One region of the Specibacter sp. BI4 genome, then DNA from elsewhere that is predicted to be linked to it. Evidence: predicted binding sites of a transcription regulator. Region 1 holds the regulator's gene; each other region holds the start of a gene.

Region 1 (6,972 bases):
CCATTGAAAGCGGCGACCACCTGCTGGTGCAGGCCGGCACCGGAACGGGAAAATCGCTTGCCTACCTAATCCCGTTGATCGTCAACGCCCTCACGAGCGACAAACCGGCCATTGTGGCCACGGCAACGCTGGCCCTGCAGGCCCAGATTGTTGGCCGCGACGTACCCAGGCTGTTGGCTGCCCTGGCACCGTTGCTGCCGCGTGCGATTGACGTGGCACTGGTCAAGGGGCGCAGCAACTATGTGTGCAAACACAAATTGGGTGGAGGTTTCCCGACCGAAGACACGGGGGAAGGTGCCCTGTTCAACCTGGGCGAAGACACCAGCGTCGCCCACCTTCCGGGGGCAAGCTCCGGTCCCACGTCCCAGCTGGGCAAGGAAGTTGTGCGGCTGCGCGAATGGGCACAGGACTCCAAAACCGGGGACAGGGACGAACTTGCTCCCGGCGTCACCGACAAGGCATGGCGGCAGGTTTCCGTCACGTCCATGGAATGCCTGGGGGCACAGAAGTGCCCGTTGGCCACCGAATGCTTCTCCGAACTGGCCCGCGCCCGAGGGGCCGAAGCGGACATTGTGGTCACCAACCACGCCATGCTGGCCATCAGTGCCTTTGAAGGCATCGCCGTCCTGCCCGATTACGACCTGGTGGTCGTGGACGAGGCCCATGAGCTCCAGGACCGGGTGACAGGTGCCGTCACCGGACAGCTGTCGGTCCAGATGGTCCAGGCGGCTGCCTCGAGCACCCGCAAGCACACAGGTGTTTCGGTGGACGCGCTGCACGCAAGTGCAGCAGCCCTTGACCTGGTTTTCGCGGGAACCCCTGAAGGGCTGCTGCCCAACGGGCTCAATGATGCCCAAAGCCAGGTCATCGGCCAGGTGCGCGACGCCGTCCGGGCGGCGCTGTCGGATTCAAAGCCGGAAGGCAGCGCCACGGCTGACGGTGGACGTTCCATTGCCAGGTCCCGCCTGAACCTGATCTTCGACCTCTGTGAGCGCCTGTTGGCGGCAAACGAGGCGCGGGAAGTTGTGTGGGCGTCACGGCCCGGCACATTCACACCGGGCAAGGGTTACCAAAAGGCTGATCCGAACGAACCCGCTGTCATCAACATTGCGCCCCTGAGCGTGGCGATGAAACTGCGCGAAGGCTTGTTTGCAGACCGCACAGTCGTGCTGACCTCGGCCACGCTGGCCATTGGCGAATCATTCCAGGCCACTGCCGGAGGCCTGGGACTGCTGGGTCCCAGTGCGCCCAATTGGACAGGGGCGGACGTTGGTTCGCCCTTTGACTACCCCAAGCAGGGCATGTTGTATGTTGCAGCCCACCTGCAAAAGCCGGGATTTGGGATGTCACCGGAACAGCTGGATGAACTGGCGGCGCTCATCACGGCTGCCGGCGGAGGCACGCTGGCATTGTTCTCCTCGCGGCGGGCGGCGGAGGATGCGGCCGAGAAATTGCGCAAGAAGCTCAAGGTGAAAATTCTGTGCCAGGGTGATTCATCCATGGCGGGGCTGATCAAGGAATTTGCCGACGAAGCTGACACCTGCCTGTTCGGCACCATGTCCCTGTGGCAGGGCGTTGACGTGCAGGGCGCCTCTTGCAGGCTTGTCGTCATTGACAGGATTCCCTTTCCCCGCCCGGATGATCCGCTGGTCACGGCCAGGGCAAGGGCAGTGGCGCAAAGTGGGGGCGACGGCTTTATCGCCATCTCGGCCACGCATGCGGCTGTGCGCCTGGCACAGGGTGTGGGGCGCTTGATTCGGTCCAGTGAGGACAGGGGAGTGGTGGCTGTTCTTGACTCCCGGCTGGCGAACGCCAGCTACGGCGGCTTCCTGCGGGCGGCCCTGCCGCCGTTCTGGGCCACCAAGGACAGGGCGGTGGCCTTGTCGGCGCTGACAAGGCTGTCGGGCAAATAGCTGACGGGTCGCGCGCGGCCATTGGTCACCGGCCCAACAGGGCTCAGTCGTCGGCCGCACCTTGCAACGCGGTTACGGCCGACGCGGCTACGGTGATCTCCCGGTGTGGCAAGCCACTCCCGCGCCAGCGCTGTTCGGCACGGGCCCCCCACCAGGTGGCCACGAGAAGCACCGCTGCCCCCAGGTAGCCAAGCGTGCCAATCCGGTCTCCGGCAAGGAGCATTCCCACGAGGAGGGCCCAGCCAGGTTCGGTGCCGAGAAGCATGCCTGCTCGTGACGCCGAGGTGTGCTTCGTTGCCCAGAGCTGCCCAAGAAACGCCAGGATCGTGCAGCCCAGACACAGGTAGGCAATAGTGAGCCAATTCGCGACAGTGAAGCCCGGAAGATGCGCCAGCAGTGAGTTTCCGCCCCAGGCGGCGAATATGACCGCGCCAAATGTGATCTCGACGGTGGTCAGCCCCAGCACGTTGGCTTTTTTGTTGACGGTAAAGCATGCCTCGGCAACACCGAGCAGGGCCCGTGTTGCTGCAGCACCAAGCATGAGTCCATCGCCGAGGTTGACCCCGGAGAAACCATTGCCACCCACGAGCAGCGCAATGCCGAGGAGGGCAAGCAGGATGCTTCCGACCAACGCAGGGGAGAGCCGTCTCCTGGTGAGAGCGGACTCGAGTAACGGGGTCAGCAGAATGGACAGGGCGATGATGAGCCCGGCGTTTGTCGCACTCGTGAGAGTGACGCCGATGGTTTCCAGCGCTATGGTGGCCGCCCGTAGGGTTCCAAGCAGGATGCCGGGAAATGCCGAGTCCCGGAGCCGATTTCTTGGCCGGGCGAAATGCGCCAGCAGCAGGATTGCCGCCGAGGGAACGAAACGAGCGCACATCACCGCAGCCGCGGATGAGGCCACCGCCAGGTCTTGAGTCGCCAGATAGCTTCCGCCCCACAATATTGCCACGATCAGGAGTACGGCGTCGGGGAGCAGTCGACGGGTGGAGGGGGATGCGAAGGACATGCTTTTACCGTACTGACAACCCTCCGTGCAGAACAACAGGCACTATCTTCAATATCCCGTAAGGTGAGCTTCATGGAAGTTCATCATCTTCGAACCTTGCGCGAACTCAGGGACCGCGGCTCCGTCACTGCTGTGGCACAGGCCCTGCACCTTTCTCCGTCTGCGGTGTCCCAGCAACTCGCAGCCCTGCAACGGGGAGTGTCAATTCCCCTCACCGAGCAGCGGGGTCGAGTGCTGATACTCACGCCGGCGGGCGAACGGCTCGCCGATGCCGGAGGTGAAGTGCTGGAAGCCCTCGCACGCGCAGAGAACTCCGTCACAGGGTATCTCCTGGCGCGACAGGAACTCGTTTCAGTCACCGCTTTTCACAGCGCCGGTCTCGCCTGGTTCCCGGAGCTTATCGCCAGAAGCCTCAACGATCCCGACGGGCCGAGGGTGCATTGCAGGGACGAGGACGTATCGGTCAACGAGTTCGTCGATTTGGTGGGCGACCACGACGTCGTGATCGCCCACCGTCCGCTGATGTCCGAACCCTGGCCCGCCCGCAGGGTGCACGCCACGCCTGTGCTGCAGGAACCGATTGACCTGGCCATTCACCGTGACCATCCACTGGCGAAACATGGGACGGTGCGCCTGGCCGATCTAGCGGCAGAAACCTGGGTGGCGGCGCACGAAGGATTTGCCCTCGAACCACTCCTCGTCCAGGCAATGTCTGCAGGCGCGGGCACCCCGATCCAGATTACGCACCGGGTCAATGAGTTCAACATGGTGGCGGCCATTATCGCCGAGACTCGCGCCGTGGGCCTGCTGCCGCGCTACACAGGACTGGCGCCCCACTTTCGGGAGCAGGTAGTGCTGCGCCGGATCGAGGGGCTCGACATTGGCCGGCACATCGAAATCCTGACAAGGCCCGAAGCGCGGGCACGGGTGAGCACGCGCACCGTGATCGAGCGTCTCATCGAGATCGCCGAGGAGACACGCCGCCGCGCAGAAGGAGCGCGCTGACTGCACCCCCGGGCTGGGCCTCATTCCCCGTAAATGCATGTATCCACTGAGTCTGGGGTGCGGCTTAGGCGATGCCGGCAGCGATCGTGCCGGCGCTGTTCTCGCCCGGCCGACAGGGAGCCCGCGTCGGGCTTCATGTCCGTAACGGAACACTCCATGAGGCGTCGTGCCGGCGTTGCATCACAACTGCCGGCTCCAAGCGACTTCGCGTCCGAGCTGGCCGGTTTCGGTAAATAGTTGAACCTGGTGTGTTGAGGCCAGGGCGACCGCAAGAGCATTCGTGTCTGCAGACGTGAACCCGGCTTTCTGCCAGAACGGCCCCGACCTGCGGCTAAACAGCCAGGCCCGGTCGGCGCCGGCTTCGACGACCCGGTCCATGGCAAATTGAGCGAGCCCCAGCCCAATTCCTGTTCCACGCAGTTCCGGAGCGACGGCGACGCTGCGTATGAGCGCATGGTTGCCGTCGTGGCTGCTTTCGTAACCAGTTGACGCGAAAATCCGTCCTGTTGTGGCATCCCGTGAGATCCACAAGTGCACCGACGGTGAATCGAGGCCGCTGAGCGTCAAATCGGCGGTGCGAAGGAACGCCGAGATTTCATCCATGTCGGCGGGGCCCGCGGGCACAAGATTAATCATGGCTCAACGGTATGCGCCCACCAACGGCATCCTGAAATATGTGGGAGATGATGCCACGCAAACAAAAACAAGAGTGAACAGTGCGGCGCCCCGGCCACTTGGCCGGGGCGCCGCACTGTCTGCAGGAGTGGTGCTAGAGACTGCGAAGCACCGAGACAACCTTGCCCATGATGGTTGCGTGGTCGCCGAGGATGGGTTCGTAGCGGGTGTTCTGGGGCAGCAGCCAGGTGTGGCCGTCGCGCTGCCGGAACGTCTTCACTGTCGCCTCGTCTTCGAGGAGGGCAGCAACGATTTCACCGTTGTTGGCCGTGTTTTGTTGGCGCACCACAACCCAGTCACCGTCACAGATGGCTGCGTCAATCATGGAATCGCCCTGAACCCTGAGCATGAACAGTTCACCGCTGCCCACAATCTGCCGGGGCAGCGGCATGATGTCATCGACCGACTGATCGGCCAGGATGGGCCCGCCGGCTGCGATGCGCCCGACCAGCGGGACGAACGCCGTGTCCGAGGAACTGCTGAGTTCGGCAAAGTTCAGGCCGTTTGAACTGCGCAGATTGGAGGGCGAACTGACACCCTCGATCTCAACCTGGCCGCTGTCGAGCACCAGCGGAATGAGGACCTCCATGGCGCGGGGACGTTTGGGGTCGCGGCGCAAATAGCCGTGGCGTTCCAGCTGCGTCAGCTGGTGCGTGACGCTTGACAGGCTCGCAAGCCCCACCGCATCACCAATCTCACGCATGGAGGGCGGGTAGCCCTTGTCGGCGATGGAGCGCTGGATGCACTCAAGGATTTTCTTTTGCCGAACTGTCAGCCCCTTCATTCCGGCGCGGCTGGGCGCCTGGGGGATGCGGTGCGGAGGTTCTGGAAGCGCCATGGTTCCCGGGTCCTTTCGTGGCTGCCCTGAACAATGTCAGTGCCTGCTGGTGGACTGCATCTAGCGGCCAATCCTTGTCTCACAAGTTTAAGCCACAAACGAAGCAATTTCAAACATTTGTTCTATCAGCCCTTGGCAAGTGTCGTCCATAGGTGCTAAAACTGTACTAGTAGCTAATTAGAACATACGTTCTATCGAAGATATAAGGCATGGAAATTTGATCCGACGGATGTTGATGGCCAAGGATCTAGATCCACGGCGAAAGGACCAGAAATCATGAATGCAATGGTTATCTCAGCACCAACCCTGAGCAGCAGGCACACAAACGACTCGGCGGCAGGCGGCACGGGACCGTGGCGCTTTCAGCCGGCCACCGAAGCCGCTGCCGGCGGCAGGGCGTTCAGGCCCGACTCCGCGAAGCCCGAACGGATGCAGTCCGGTTCGGTTACGGCGCCAGTCGGTTCGGTGCCTTTGGGTTCGGCGCAGGCTGGCCCGGGCATGAATGATGGTGGCCGGGCCAGGCTCCAGCTCACCCGCCGCGGCCGTCTGGTGCTCCTTGGCCTCCCCGCCATCCTCACGGCCGCCGTAATGGTCTTTGCCGCCCTGGCCATTGGGCTTGGCTCCATCGCCACCCCGGCCCAGGCCTCCGCCGCGTACGCGGCCGTGGACCTGGCCGACTACGCCGTGTCAGTCACCGTCCTGCCGGGCGACAATCTCTGGAGCATTGCCAGTGCTTCGAACCCGCATGGCGACATTCGTGACGTTGTCAGTGAAATTGTGGCGCTCAATGAGCTGGGCAGCGGAGTCCTGCAGGCCGGCCAGCGCCTGTACGTCCCCCTCCCCAAGTAGCGCCTGTACGTTCCACGCCCCAGATAAAGTCTGGGAGCTGCAGCAGCGCCCGCCGGCTGTGCCGCGAGTGCCCGCACCTGTCGCAAAGATGTCCGCATGGTGTCGCCGTTTCGGCATTTGGTCCGGTCGCCAATTAAGCTTGTGCCATGGATCAGTTTGAACTCTTAGGCCAATTGCCGCTCCGTGACGATCTGCGCGGACAGCACCCATACGGTGCTCCGCAGATTGACGTGCCGGTGCTCCTGAACGTCAATGAAAATACCTTCGGTGTCCCGGCCGACGCCAAGGAAGCCATCCTCACGGCTGTGGCGGCAGAGCTTGACGGCCTGAACCGCTACCCTGACAGGGAATTCACCGTCTTGCGCCAGGAGCTGGCTGCCTACCTGGGTCATGGGCTCGATGAAAACAACCTGTGGGCGGCGAACGGTTCCAATGAAGTTCTGCAGCAGCTGCTGCAGGCATTTGGCGGTCCTGGCCGCACCGTCATGAGCTTCCCTCCCACCTACTCCATGTACCCGCTGCTGGCCAGCGGCACCGGAACCGGTTACATCGCCGGAGTGCGGGCGCCGGACTTCAGCCTGTCCGCCGAATCGGCGGCTGAGCAGGTTCGCGAGCAGGCCCCCAACATCGTTCTTTTGTGCTCACCGAACAACCCCACCGGCACGGCCCTTGGCCTGGACGTT
Region 2 (6,972 bases), 610 kb from region 1:
AGGAAGTGGGCATCATTGGCGCGCCCTCCCTGATCACCCGCACCACCAATGACGTCCAACAGGTGCAGATGCTCACCTTGATGTCGTTCACGATGATGGTCATGGCACCCATCATGTGCGTTGGCGGGATCATCCTGGCCATGGCCCAGGATGTCCCCCTCTCGGGCCTGCTGCTGGTGATCCTGCCCGTGCTGATCGTCGCCATCGGCCTCATTGTCAGGGTTCTGGTCCCCACGTTCCGCAAGGTGCAAAAGCAGCTGGACGACATCAACGGCGTGCTGCGTGAACAAATCACAGGCATCAGCGTCATCCGGGCCTTCGGCCGCAAGGACTATGAGGCCGACCGCTTCGCCACCGCCAACGGCGCGCTGACCGGCTCCCAACTGCGGGCCGGCCGGCTCCTGTCACTCATGTTCCCCACCATCTTCTTCGTGGTCAACGTGACGAGCGTGGGCGTGCTGTGGTTTGGCGGCCAGCGCATCGACGCCGGGCAGATGCAGATTGGCGCCCTGACGGCCTTCCTGAGCTACATCATGCAAATCCTCATGTCGGTCATGATGGCCATGTTCATGTTCATGATGATCCCGCGTGCTGCCGTCAGCGCCGAACGCATCACCGAAGTCCTGGACACCGAGGCCAGCGTGGTTGACGCCCCCGGGGCGCTTTCCCTCGACAGGCTCGGCGGGCGGCTCCGCGTCGACAACGCCGCCTTCAGCTACCCGGGCGCCCAGGATCCCGTCCTGTCCGGCGTCAGCTTCAGTGCAGGCCCGGGAACCACGACGGCGGTCATCGGCTCTACCGGCAGCGGCAAGTCCACGCTGGTGAACCTCATCCCCAGGCTCCTGGACAGCACGGAGGGGGCCATCGAGCTGGGCGGACACAACATCAAGGAAGTCACGCTGGCCACCTTGCGCGGCTCCATTGGGCTGGTGCCGCAAAGGGCTTACCTGTTCACGGGCACCGTGGCCAGCAATGTCCGCATGGGCAACCCCGAGGCAAGCGATGAACAGGTGTGGGACGCCCTGGAAACGGCACAGGCTGCAGACTTTGTGCGTGAAATGCCGCAGGGCCTGGAAGCCCCCATCGAACAAGGCGGCTCGAACGTCTCCGGCGGACAACGCCAACGCCTGTGCATAGCCCGCGCCATTGCGGCCCGGCCGTCGGTGTACTTGTTTGATGACAGTTTCTCCGCCCTCGACTACGCCACCGATGCAAAACTGCGGGCGGCCCTGAAACCCGTCACCCGCGACGCAGCCGTCCTTGTCGTCGCCCAGCGCGTGAGCACCATCAAGGACGCAGACAACATCCTGGTGCTGGACGAAGGGCGCCTGGTGGGCCAGGGCACGCACGAACAACTGCTGGAAACATGCCCGACCTACCAGGAGATCGTCACGTCCCAACTGAACACAGAGGACGCCACCGAAGGCCAGGGGAGCCCCGCATGAGCATGATGAGAGGGCGCGGCGGCCCGCCACAAAAAGCGTTGTCCTTCGGCCCCAGCCTCAAACGGATCCTGCGCCTCATGGCCCCCGACAAGATGCGCATGGCCGCCGTCGTTGTCATGGCAGCCGTCTCCGTGGGCCTGTCCGTCGTGGCCCCCAAGGTCCTTGGCCGGGCGACAGACATCATTTTTGACGGCGTCGTGGGCAAAATGCTTGCACAGTTCCCGGCCGGCACCACGAAGGACCAGGCCGTGGCGGCACTGCGCGCCGACGGCCAGGGCCAGCTGGCCGACATGCTCTCGGCCATGAACGTGGTCCCGGGCCAGGGTCTTGACTTCCAGGCGCTCGGTGCCGTGCTGACCATCGTGTTGTGCCTGTACGTGGCCGCATTCTTCTTCAACTGGTCCCAGGGGTACATCACCACCGGCATTGTCCAGCGGGCCATGTACAGGCTGCGCCGGGACATTGAGGAAAAACTGAACCGCCTGCCCATGTCGCACTTCCAGCAGGAATCCCGTGGCGACGTCCTGTCCCGGGTCACCAATGACATCGACAACTTCTCCCAAACACTGAACCAAACGCTGACGCAGATCCTGATCGCCGTGCTCACCGTGTGCGGCGTGCTGGCCATGATGTTTTCCATTTCCCCGATCCTGGCCGGCATCTCCCTGCTCGCGGTGCCCATCATTGCCGTGATGACGGTTTTGGTGGCCAAGCGTTCGCAGGTGCAGTTCGCGGCCCAGTGGAAGAGCACCGGGGACCTGAACGGGCACGTGGAGGAGATGTTCACGGGACATGAGATCGTCAAGGCCTTCGGCCAACAGGACGCAGCCATTGAAAAGTTCAGGGAGTCCAATGACTACCTGTACGAATCAAGCGCCAAGGCGCAGTTCATCTCCGGCATCATCATGCCAGGCACCAACTTTGTCGCCAACCTCAACTATGTGGTGGTTGCGGTGCTGGGCGGCATCCAGGTGGCCCAGGGTGCCCTGACGATTGGCAGCGTCCAGGCGTTCATCCAGTATTCCCGCCAGTTCAGCCAGCCCATGGCCCAGCTGGCCGGCATGATCAACCTGCTGCAGTCCGGCGTGGCATCGGCCGAGCGCGTCTTTGAGCTCCTGGATGCCCGGGAGCAAACCCCTGACCACAGCCCTGCCGCCCGGCTCGGGGAACCAGCCGGACGGGTCGTGTTTGACCACGTCAACTTTGGCTACAGTCCCGGGGAGCCCCTGATCAAGGACTTGTCACTTGTGGCGGAGCCCGGCGAAACGGTCGCCATCGTGGGCCCCACGGGTGCGGGCAAGACGACGCTGGTGAACCTGCTCATGCGGTTCTACGAGATTGACTCCGGCACCATCACCGTGGATGGCGTCAACACCGCGCACCTGACCCGCGAAGACCTGCGCAGCCAATTCGGCATGGTCCTCCAGGATGCCTGGCTCTTCGGGGGCACAATCAGGGACAACCTGGCCTATGGCCGGCTGGGGGCCAGCGAGGCAGACATCGTCGAGGCCGCCGAAGCCACGCATGTCGACCACTTTGTGCGTTCGCTCCCTGACGGCTATGACACCGTCCTGACTGACGACGGCGGCGGGCTGAGCCAGGGGCAGCGCCAGCTCATGACCATTGCCAGGGCCTGGATCGCAAACCCGGGCATCTTGATCCTGGATGAAGCCACCAGCTCGGTGGACACACGCACGGAGGTGATGATCCGGCAGGCCATGAACAGGCTGCGAGCCAACCGGACTAGCTTTGTCATTGCCCACAGGCTCTCAACCATCCGGGACGCGGACTTGATCCTCGTCATGAACCACGGCCGGATCATTGAACAAGGCAGCCACGCTGAGCTGTTGGCCCGCCAAGGTTTCTACTACGATCTGTACATGAGCCAATTCGGGGATCCGATGGTGGAAGAGGTGGGTCAGGCATGAATGCCATGGATATATTGATGCGCCGCTGGCATCTCGATACGGAGTCGACGGTGCCGCCTTTCGAACAGGTCAGGTTGCGGGTGCTGGATCTGGCCTCGTCCGGTGAACTGGCTGTTGGCACCAAGCTGCCCTCGGTCCGGGCGCTGGCAACAGACCTCGGCGTGGCCGCAAATACAGTGGCCCGGGCCTACCGCGAACTTGAACAGGCCGGCATCGTGGTGACCGCCGGCCGCAGCGGCACGGCCATCGCCTCGGGAGGGGACAAGATTGCCGCCCAGGTGGCCGCCGCGGCGGACTCCTTCGCCGCCGTCGTGCGTGAACTTGGTGTGCCCCAGACGCAGGCCCTGCGCATTGTCACGGCAGCCCTTGAACGTAATTGACGCCATCCACAGTCAGCACCCTTAGGGCACACGTTCGAACGAACTTTCGATTATACTAGCGAATGAATGCAACGCACGGCGGACTTGCGGCCGTGCCAGTGCCACGCCGCGGACGGCCATTGATGATCCGCCGGCGGTGTGGCAGCCAGTGATGTGAAGGAAACAATGGCCCAGTCTGTAACCCCTGAAATTGTCCAACGCCCCGATCTGTCGCGGCTGGTTGTCAAGGGCGCCCGCGAGCACAACTTGCGCAACGTCGATCTTGACCTGCCCCGCGACGCCATGATTGTGTTCACCGGCCTGTCGGGCTCGGGCAAGTCCTCCTTGGCCTTCGACACCATCTTTGCCGAGGGCCAGCGCCGCTACGTCGAGTCTCTGTCGGCCTATGCCCGGCAGTTCCTTGGCCAGGTCGACAAGCCCGATGTTGACTTCATCGAGGGCCTGTCGCCGGCGGTGTCCATCGACCAAAAGTCGACGTCGAAGAACCCGCGCTCAACCGTGGGCACCATCACCGAAATTTACGACTACATGCGCCTGCTGTGGGCGCGCGTGGGCACGCCGCACTGTCCCGTGTGCGGGGAGCCCATCGCCAAGCAGACGCCGCAGCAGATCGTTGACCAGCTGCTGGAAATGCCGGAAGGCACCCGCTTCCAGGTCCTGGCACCCGTGGTGCGGGACCGCAAGGGCGAATTTGTCGAGCTGTTCAAGGAACTCACGGCCAAGGGCTACTCCCGCGCCAAGGTCGACGGCGAACAGGTCCAGCTGTCGGATCCGCCCAAGCTGAAGAAGACGTTCAAGCACACGATCGAGGTTGTTGTTGACCGCCTCGTGGTCAAGGACGGCATCCAGCAGCGCCTCACCGACTCGGTGGAAACCGCGCTGGGCCTGGCCGACGGCCGCATCCTGGCCGAATTGGTTGACCTGGAGACCGACGATCCGGGCCGCATCCGTTCCTTCTCGGAGAACCTCGCCTGCCCCAACGAGCACCCGCTGGCCATCGACGAGATCGAGCCGAGGTCATTTTCCTTCAACAACCCGTTCGGCGCCTGCACCGCTTGCAGCGGCATCGGCAGCAAACTTGAGGTAGACGAGGAGCTCGTCGTCCCCAACCCGTTCCTGTCCCTGCGTGAGGGCGCCATTGCCCCGTGGTCGCTGGGCACGGCGACCACGGAGTACTGGAACAGGCTGCTGGAGGGGCTTTCCGCGGACCTGGACTTCAGGCTGGAAACCCCGTGGAACAAGCTGGACACCGACGCCCGAACGGCCATCCTGTACGGCAAGGACCACAAGGTCGTGGTGCAGTACAAGAACCGCTTTGGCCGCGAACGCAAATACAGCACCGGTTTTGAGGGTGCCGTCCAGTACATCCAGCGCAAGCACATGGAAACCGAGTCGGACTCGGCCCGTGACCGGTACGAAGAGTACATGCGCCAGATTCCCTGCCCCGCCTGCGGCGGTGCACGCCTGAACCCGGCATCACTGTCGGTGCTGATCAACGGCAAATCCATTGCCGAGGTCTGTGCGCTGTCAATGCGCGACTGCTTTGAGTTTCTCTCCAACCTGGTGCTGACCGGCCGCGAGGCCCAGATCGCCAGCCAGGTCCTGAAGGAGATCCAGGCGAGGTTGAAGTTCCTTTTGGACGTCGGCCTGGAATACCTCAACCTTGAGCGGGCCTCGGCCACGCTCTCGGGCGGCGAGGCCCAGCGCATCCGCCTGGCAACCCAGATTGGTTCGGGCCTGGTGGGCGTGCTGTACGTCCTGGACGAGCCGTCCATCGGCCTGCACCAGCGCGACAACCGCCGCCTGATCGGGACGCTGACCCGGCTGCGCGACCTGGGCAACACCTTGATAGTGGTTGAGCACGACGAGGACACCATCAAGGAAGCCGACTGGATCGTTGACATCGGCCCCGGTGCCGGTGAGCATGGCGGCGAAGTCGTGCACTCAGGCTCCCTGCCCGGGCTGCTGGCCAACACCCGCTCGCTGACCGGCGACTACCTGTCGGGCCGCAAGAGCATCGCCCTGCCCGCCAAGCGCCGCAAGTACGACAAAAAGCGTGAGCTCGTCGTCGTCGGGGCCAGGGAAAACAACCTGCTCAACATTGATGTGAAGTTCCCGTTGGGGGTCCTGACAGCCGTCACCGGTGTCAGCGGCTCCGGCAAGTCGACACTTGTCAACGAGATCCTGTACAAGGTTCTCGCCAACAAGCTCAACGGGGCCAAGCAGGTCGCCGGGCGCCACCTGCGCGTTGACGGCCTGGAGCACCTCGACAAGGTGGTCCACGTTGACCAGAGCCCGATCGGCCGCACTCCGCGCTCCAACCCGGCCACGTACACGGGCGTCTTTGACAACATCCGCAAGCTCTTCGCGGAGACGAATGAGTCGAAGATGCGCGGCTACCAGCCGGGCCGCTTCTCCTTCAACGTCAAGGGCGGGCGCTGCGAGGCGTGCACAGGCGACGGCACACTGAAGATCGAGATGAACTTCCTGCCTGACGTGTACGTGCCCTGCGAGGTGTGCCACGGCGCCCGCTACAACCGCGAAACCCTTGAGGTGCACTACAAGGGGAAGTCCATTGCCGACGTCCTGAACATGCCCATCGAGGAAGGTGCCGACTTCTTCGCCGCCTTCACGCCGATTGCCCGGCACCTGCGCACGCTGGTCGACGTCGGACTTGGCTACGTCAGGCTGGGGCAGGCCTCAACGACGCTTTCAGGCGGCGAGGCGCAGCGCGTGAAGCTTGCCGCCGAACTGCAGAAGCGTTCCAACGGCCGCAGCATCTACGTGCTCGACGAGCCGACCACCGGCCTGCACTTTGAGGACATCCGCAAGCTGCTGCTCGTGCTTCAGGGGCTTGTCGAGAAGGGCAACACCGTCATCGTGATTGAACACAACCTCGACGTGATCAAGAGCGCCGACTGGGTTGTTGACCTGGGCCCGGACGGCGGCACCGGCGGCGGCCGCGTGATCGCCACCGGCACCCCGGAAAAGGTCGCCAAGAGCGGCGAGAGCTACACGGCCGACTTCCTGCGTGAGGTGCTGGCCCCGTGACAGCCCCCCCCCGCTAAAGCCTCCAGCGCCCCTCCCCAAGATCCAGTGTGCAGTTGTTGGACGAAAAACGCCCCGGAAAGCGACCTCCCGGCCAACAACAGCAAACTGGATCCGGGACTGGGATGCAGGGTGGCAGCACCCTGCCAGGGTGCGGAAATATGCCTCTCG
Region 3 (6,972 bases), 2.1 Mb from region 1:
TGGAGGCTTTCGACACTGATGATTACGATGTCGCGGTGGCGCCGTCCGGGTCCTGTGTTGCCAGCGTGAAGCACCAGCATGAGTTGGTGGCCCGCCGGTGTGGGGATGCGGTGCTGGAGGCCCGGGCCGCGGTGGTTGGTGCAAAGACGTATGAGCTGTCGCAGCTGCTGACGGACGTCCTTGGCGTCACAGACGCTGGCGAGCAGCTTGGTTCGTATTTCCCGCACAAGGTCACGTATCACCCGAGCTGTCATGGCATGCGGCTGCTGCGCCTGGAGGACCGGCAGCTGAACCTGCTTAAAAGTGTGGGTGGCATCGAGGTGGTGGAGCTGCCGGAAGCGGACCAGTGCTGCGGTTTCGGCGGCACGTTTTCGATGAAGAACGCTGATGTCTCCAGCGCCATGAACGCGGACAAGGCGGCCAACATTTGCGGCACCGGCGCCGAGCTGTGTTCCGGTGGTGATGCGAGCTGCCTCCTGCACATTGGCGGCGGGCTGTCCCGGCAGGGCAGCGATGTGGGCACCCTCCACTTCGCCGAGATCCTGGCCAGCACGCTGGAAAACCCCGTCACCGTCACCGGCGGGATCACCTTGGCGGGGAGCAGGCGATGAGCAGCAACACTTTCCTGGGCATGCCTTCGCTGCCTGTCTTTGGCCACGGCAACCTCAATGCCACAGAGCCGTTCCCGCAGGCCGCGCACCGCGAGCTCGGCAATGCGCAGCTGCGCGCCAACCTCGGCCACGCCACCCACACGATCCGGGACAAGCGGCTGAAGGTTGTGGCGGAGTTGCCGGATTGGGAAGACATGCGCGACGCCGGGGCTGCGATCAAGAACGCCACCATGGCGAAGCTGCCCGCCCTGCTGGAAACGTTCGAGGCGAACTTTACCGCCCGCGGCGGCATCATCCACTGGGCCCGCGACGCCCAGGAAGCCAATGAGATTGTCACGGCGCTGATCCGGGAAACCGGGGAGACCGAGGTCGTCAAGGTCAAGTCCATGGCCACCCAGGAGATCGGCCTCAACGAGTATCTGGAAGAGCAGGGCATCGCCGCCTTTGAGACTGACCTGGCCGAGCTGATCGTCCAGCTGGACCATGACAAGCCCAGCCACATCCTGGTCCCGGCCATCCATAAGAACCGCAGCCAGGTCCGCGAGATCTTCCTGCGCGAAATGCCCGTCGTGGACCCGAACCTCACGGACGAGCCAGCCCGCCTGGCCGAGGCCGCCCGCACGCACCTGCGCAAGAAATTCCTGACCGCCAAGGTTGCCGTCTCCGGCGCCAACTTCGGCCTGGCCGACACCGGCACGCTCACAGTGGTGGAATCCGAGGGTAACGGGCGCATGTGCCTGACCCTGCCGGAAACCCTCATCACCGTCATGGGCATCGAAAAGCTGCTGCCCAGCTGGAGCGACCTGGAAGTGTTCATGCAGCTGCTGCCGCGTTCCTCCACGGGGGAGCGGATGAACCCGTACACCTCGCTGTGGACCGGGGTCACCCCCGGAGACGGCCCGCAGAACGTGCACCTGGTCATGCTGGACAACGGCCGCACCGCCGCCCTCGCGGATGAGATGGGCCGCACGGCGCTGAACTGCATCCGCTGCTCGGCGTGCATGAACGTGTGCCCCGTCTACGAACGCACCGGCGGACACGCCTACGGTTCCACCTACCCGGGCCCCATCGGCGCCATCCTCTCCCCGCTCATGACAGGTATCAAGAGCGAGGAAAACAACTCCCTGCCCTACGCCTCCTCACTGTGCGGCGCGTGCTTTGACGCCTGTCCGGTGAAGATCAACATTCCCGAGATCCTGGTGCACTTGCGCGGGGAGGACGTTGATTCCAAACGCGCCAAGGTCAAGGTCCCCTCGCAGATGGACCTGATGATGAAGGGCGCCGAGTGGGCGTTCGCCAGCGGTGCGCACCTGAGCCTGCTGGAAAAGGGACTGCCCCTGGGCAAGCTGGCCGCCGGGCGCGAGAAGGTCATCAAAAAGCTTCCGGGCATCGCCGGCGGCTGGACCCAAAGCAGGGACATCCCCGCACCGCCCACGCAGTCGTTCCGCCACTGGTGGGCCAAGGAACACCAGCCAGGTGCCGCCGTCGTGCCCGGCAGTGCGGAAAACCGCAGCACCGGAAACAGCAGCGAAGGGGAACAGGCATGAGCGCGCGCGAGGACATCATGAACCGGATCAAGGCGGCCCTGCGGGATGCGCCGGAGGCCCCCGTGGTGCCCCGCGAGTACCGCCGCAGCTCGGACATGAGCGAGGAACAGCGGCTCGAGCAGCTCGTGGACCGGCTCGTGGACTACAAGGCGAACGTGTTCGTCACGCCCGCCGACGAGGCCCCCGCCAAGCTGGCCGAACTGCTGGCCGGTGCCGCCTCGATTGTGGTCCCGCACGGCCTGCCGGAGTCCTGGCTTTCCGCCCTTCCGTCCGCCGGGAAGGACGACGCCGGGACTGGCGCAGGAGCGAACAACGCCGGGGTGCTGGCTGTGCATGTTGACGGGCCCGGGCACCGTCTCAGTATCGCCGAACTCGACGCGGTTGACGCCGTTGTGACGGCTGCCGCGGTGGCTGTCTCGGAAACCGGGACGATCATGCTCGATGGCAGCGACGACCAGGGCCGGCGCATCATTTCTCTCGTCCCCGACAGGCACATCTGCTTCCTGAGCACCGACCAAATTGTGGAGCTGCTGCCCGAAGCCATCGCCCGGCTGGAGGCAACCAGGCCCCAAACCTGGATCAGCGGCCCCAGCGCCACAAGCGACATCGAACTCGAACGTGTCGAGGGCGTCCACGGCCCACGCACCCTCGACGTCATCATCCTGACGTAACGGCCGGCGGGGGTTCCCAAACCTGCGGTTGCGGAAAACTGCATCGCATCGCCTCGTTCGGCGCCCCTCCGTCCTGCGCCGGCAGGGCTCGACTGGGTAGCGCCTGAGCAGGCGGCGCCGGGCGGTGCGCCGTTCCGCAGTGCTATGCTGGGTGTTCGAATCTTTGTACTAGGCGGTGGTGACGTGTTTGGTGTGGATCCGGCAGCCCGCAAGCAGCCCAACGAGCCGACCGGGTTCGCCTCGCCCGCACGCGACTACTTCGACGGTGGGATCGACCTCAACCGCCACCTGATCCGCGACCGCACCAGTACCTTCGTCATGCGCGTGTCCGGCGATTCCATGGCCGGTGCGGGCATTGCCGACGGCGACGAAATCATCGTCGACCGGGCGCTTGCTCCGCGTGACGGCTCCGTGGTGGTCGCCGTCGTCGAAGGTGAACTGCTGATCCGCCGCCTCTTGAAGATCGACGGCGTGAGCTCACTCACAACCCAACCAGCCAATGCCCCGTCCCCGGTTTCGGCCGAGGTGGTTGCCTTGAGCGGTGAGGTCTCGGTGTGGGGCGTCGTCACCCGCTGCCTGCACCACGTTTAACTGCATTGTCCCTGCGCCCAAGGGTCTCGTTGCGGGGGTTCACAGCGCCGGGCGTGCATCTAGACTTGCCCAATGCCCTCCACCACAGAATCATTCAGGCCTCGGTCGATGGTTGAAAAACGCTTCGACGCAACCGCCCGGGGGTGTCTGCTGTTGTCTGGCGTGGCCGCCGTGGGTGGAATGTTCGGCTTCTTGTTGGTGTGGGGAGGGATGGTTGCGCCGGGCTGGGTTGTCAGCTCCATTTTTCTCTCAGCCGCGCTGGTGATTGCTGTCATCCGGGCATCCGTGCGCCGGCGGCTGGATCGTGCCGCGGGGGCGAGCCCGCCTCGGAAGCGTTCGGGCTGGTGGGGCGCGCTTGTCGTGGTGACTGTTGTTTGTACGGGTTTTCTTGGATTGGGCGATATAGCCTTTGAGGCACGCTACACAGTTTTGCAGCCCTCCGGGCCAGGCTTCTGCGAAGCTGTCGTGCGGGAAGATTCATTCCTTTTTGCCGGCGGCGGTGAATTGTATGCAGTCGGGTTTGGCGGTATCGGACGCTCAGTCAGTTCTTGGACGGCCGATGACGGCTACCGTCCGATTGACTCCGGTACATATGAATTCAAGTGGACTGCCGAGGGTGCGCTCCTGATGGTGCGCGGCAACGGTCACGACCCTGTCTGGCCTGTATTCCATGACTTTGACTGCCGTTAGATGAGGCTCTGGGCAGACGACTGAATCGGCGTAGCTAAGGTTTGTGGAAGGTATAAGTAACTGTAGAGGAACGCCTGTGACGAACTCTTTCACCGCCATCCGTTACGTCGTCTTCCGCCGTGGTGGCTCGGTGTTGTTGCCGATGCGTCCGCAGCTGCCGTCAACATGAGCTCAGCAGTGTCTGCAGAAGTGATTCCGGCTTTGCCGGCCCGGGCCTGTCTGGTGGTTAAACAGCCATGCTCGTTCGGCGCCTGACTGCCGCACGGCCGCGCGAGGCCCCGTCAGTAGAATGTCAACATGATTCTGCCGAAGGTCCGTGACCCGCGCTTTGTGACGATCCGGCGGGGTGGCAGCCTGACCGATGAGGATCACCAGCTTCTGGCGCTGTGGGCGGCATCGTGCGCGGAGCACGTTCTCACCTTATTTGAGGTGGCTCAACCGAAAGACCCCCGGCCCCGTCAGGCGATCGAGCATGCCCGTGCTTGGGTGCGTGGTGAGGTCAAGATGATGGAGGCTCGCGCGGCGGGCGGACATGCAATGGGCGCGGCCAGGGACCTGCGGGGAGCTGCCCGGTTTGCCGCCTACGCTGCGGGCCAGGCCGGGGCCGTCGCGCACGTCGCAGCCCACGAACTGGGTGCTGCCGCCTATGCAATCAAAGCCGTGCGAGCAGCAGCCCCTGATGCCCGGGCTGACGACGCAGGACGAGCCGAGTGCGAGTGGCAGCGTGACCAGCTTTCGCAAGCGATTCGTGAGCTCGTAATTGACGACCAGCGGTTGCGCAACGACATTTGCTGGTCGGTATTTGACAACTGAACGCAGGCCGAGCGCCAACGCACCTTGCCTGGAGCCTACGCTGCGGGCAGGCGGCGGATTCCACCGGAAGGGGACTACGCGATGGGAGTCTAGGCGAATATTTCCTGTTCAATCCTTGCAAGTGCAGCGGGTTCAGCAGCGATTTCAACGGTTCCGCCAGGCAAAATGAACGTCTGGATCAGCAGGCTGGACGGCAGTGGGTTGGACTTGTCGTTAGTGGCTTGCCGGGGATCCTCGGTTGCAGCGACGACGTCGAATTTTGTGGGGTTGCCCAGCGCGACATCGGTCCCGGACATGGCTTCTTGGAAGACGAGCTGTCCTATGTGACAGCTTGCAGTCCCGCCGGCCCACAAGTCACCCAATGTCCCCGGCCGCGAGCCAGGGTGGCGGATGTACGCGAAGATGCCCTGTTTCTCCAGGGACATCCTTTGCTTTCGGTCGTTTCTCACCACGAGGTACAGGAGGCCGGCACCAAACAAGGCGTTGACGAGCGTTCGGGCCGTTGCGTCGGGCCAAGAGGTTCCGATGGCCAGGAGAACCCAAAATTGGGCCACTGCCAAAAGGGCAAGGCCAGACAGAAACACTCCCACCCGGTGCTGCCGGAGCCAGTCCTTCATTCCAGGGCCTTCCTTGTCTTACGAGGTCGCCAACGGTTTCGCCGGGCCGTTCACCCATTAGGGTCTGGACCAAAATCAAGGACCGTTCCATTCAGCCCACTTCAAGCCCACCCGACGGGTGCGTCCCGTGGCACCTTCCTGACCGCGCCCCCGTCGCCGGAGAAGGGAGGCGCAGCAATACTTGTCATTTGTCATGACCAGAGCGAATCAATGCGCCAGTCATTCCCTTCGCGGAGGTAGCGGAGGGGTTGGTGGTTGCGGCCTGCGTCGCCCTGCCAGAATTCAATCGCCACGGGCACCACTGTCCATACAGACCAGTGTGGCGACACGAGGTGTGCATTGGATTCCAGGGCGGCGACAGCCTCTGCAAGCAGTGCCGCATGGGCGGCTTCGCTCTCGAGAATGGAGCTTTGCCGGCCAGCGGACCCCAATAAAAAGTGAGGGCGCACTGTGGATTGCCGCGCAGTTGGTTTCCCTTGGCTGACTCGTCGCCGGTGGCGATCAAGAAACCACATTCGTCGGTCACGTCCTTGACGATCAGCACCCGTGCATCCGGCATCCCGCCGGCATCGACGGTTGAAAGCGTGGCTGCGTGGGGTTCTGGCACCTGAGCGTCAATTGCGTACCGCAGCCAGTCCAGAAACAGCCCGCGCGGATTCGCCGGAGCCGATTGCACGTCGAAGTCCGGGGCCCGCCCGACAATCGAGGGAAGTGAACGAAGCTCGTCCCGCAGGGCCAGGCCGTCCCCGTTTCGAGCACAAGAACCGGGGGAAACGGTGGCGGGGCCCGGAAGGCCCTCATCAGGGACCGCCATGTTCATCCAACCGCCTGCCGGGCGGCAAGGAGATCCACGTAGGCTCCGTCGACCAGGGCAGGAGTTCCGACGCCCAACTCGGTCATCAGCCTGTTCGCTTCCAGGACCGCGTCTTCTTTCGTCAGGCCGTCACCGATCGGGAGCTCCAACTCCAGGAAATCGCCGAGGCCGTCAACACGGTCAAGATGGATGCGTGCATGACCCAGGCGGAGGACGGTGCGATGTTTGCGCACCCGACCGGTTTCACCATAGGCCAGTGCCAAGACAGACCTAAGTGTGTCCGGGGACGGCGTGCTTGAATACTCGTAGTGTGAAGGCTTGGGGCCCAGTTCATCCGCCCTGCGGTAGTGGATCAATACACCGCGGCCGCCGTCCACGACCCGAAGCTTCAGCCGTCCGTTGTCGCAGGCAAAGAACGTGTCGTCCTGCAGCTCGATATCGGGGCCCTCGTCCGCCAACCTTGCAATGACCGGCAGCAGTGCCTCGAGATTGTCCAAACGCGCCTTGATCTCCATGTTTTCTGGCATGACACAACTCAACCATGGAACGATTCCGAGTGCGCAGCTTTCTTCGGTCCTGAAATCGCATTGGTGCCGTAAAAGTGGCAGGGTTGGGTTC

Evidence for each region. Region 1 encodes LexA, which represses DNA repair genes until DNA is damaged. Its sites were predicted from a motif close to TCGAACANNTGTTCGA; they were not measured.
Region 2: the regulator LexA is predicted to act here: its motif matches at 3,788-3,803, upstream of uvrA (excinuclease ABC subunit UvrA).
Region 3: the regulator LexA is predicted to act here: its motif matches at 2,985-3,000, upstream of AC1L6K_RS06585 (LexA family protein).

What each region holds. Positions count from the first base shown of each region.
Region 1 covers NZ_CM155265.1:3,453,354-3,460,325, reverse strand. The annotation lists gene AC1L6K_RS15835 (ATP-dependent DNA helicase) at 1-1,913, shown strand, start outside; gene AC1L6K_RS15830 (DMT family transporter) at 1,957-2,922, opposite strand; gene AC1L6K_RS15825 (LysR family transcriptional regulator) at 2,995-3,927, shown strand; gene AC1L6K_RS15820 (GNAT family N-acetyltransferase) at 4,108-4,563, opposite strand; gene lexA (transcriptional repressor LexA) at 4,697-5,440, opposite strand; gene AC1L6K_RS15810 (LysM peptidoglycan-binding domain-containing protein) at 5,717-6,289, shown strand; gene AC1L6K_RS15805 (histidinol-phosphate transaminase) at 6,436-6,972, shown strand, end outside.
Region 2 covers NZ_CM155265.1:2,843,219-2,850,190, reverse strand. The annotation lists gene AC1L6K_RS13110 (ABC transporter ATP-binding protein) at 1-1,445, shown strand, start outside; gene AC1L6K_RS13105 (ABC transporter ATP-binding protein) at 1,442-3,373, shown strand; gene AC1L6K_RS13100 (GntR family transcriptional regulator) at 3,370-3,753, shown strand; gene uvrA (excinuclease ABC subunit UvrA) at 3,919-6,804, shown strand.
Region 3 covers NZ_CM155265.1:1,399,963-1,406,934, forward strand. The annotation lists gene AC1L6K_RS06570 ((Fe-S)-binding protein) at 1-611, shown strand, start outside; gene AC1L6K_RS06575 (LutB/LldF family L-lactate oxidation iron-sulfur protein) at 608-2,158, shown strand; gene AC1L6K_RS06580 (LutC/YkgG family protein) at 2,155-2,829, shown strand; gene AC1L6K_RS06585 (LexA family protein) at 3,013-3,420, shown strand; gene AC1L6K_RS06590 (hypothetical protein) at 3,493-4,110, shown strand; gene AC1L6K_RS06595 (putative immunity protein) at 4,408-4,923, shown strand; gene AC1L6K_RS06600 (hypothetical protein) at 5,013-5,540, opposite strand; gene AC1L6K_RS06605 (pyridoxamine 5'-phosphate oxidase family protein) at 5,725-6,360, opposite strand; gene AC1L6K_RS06610 (class IV adenylate cyclase) at 6,357-6,881, opposite strand.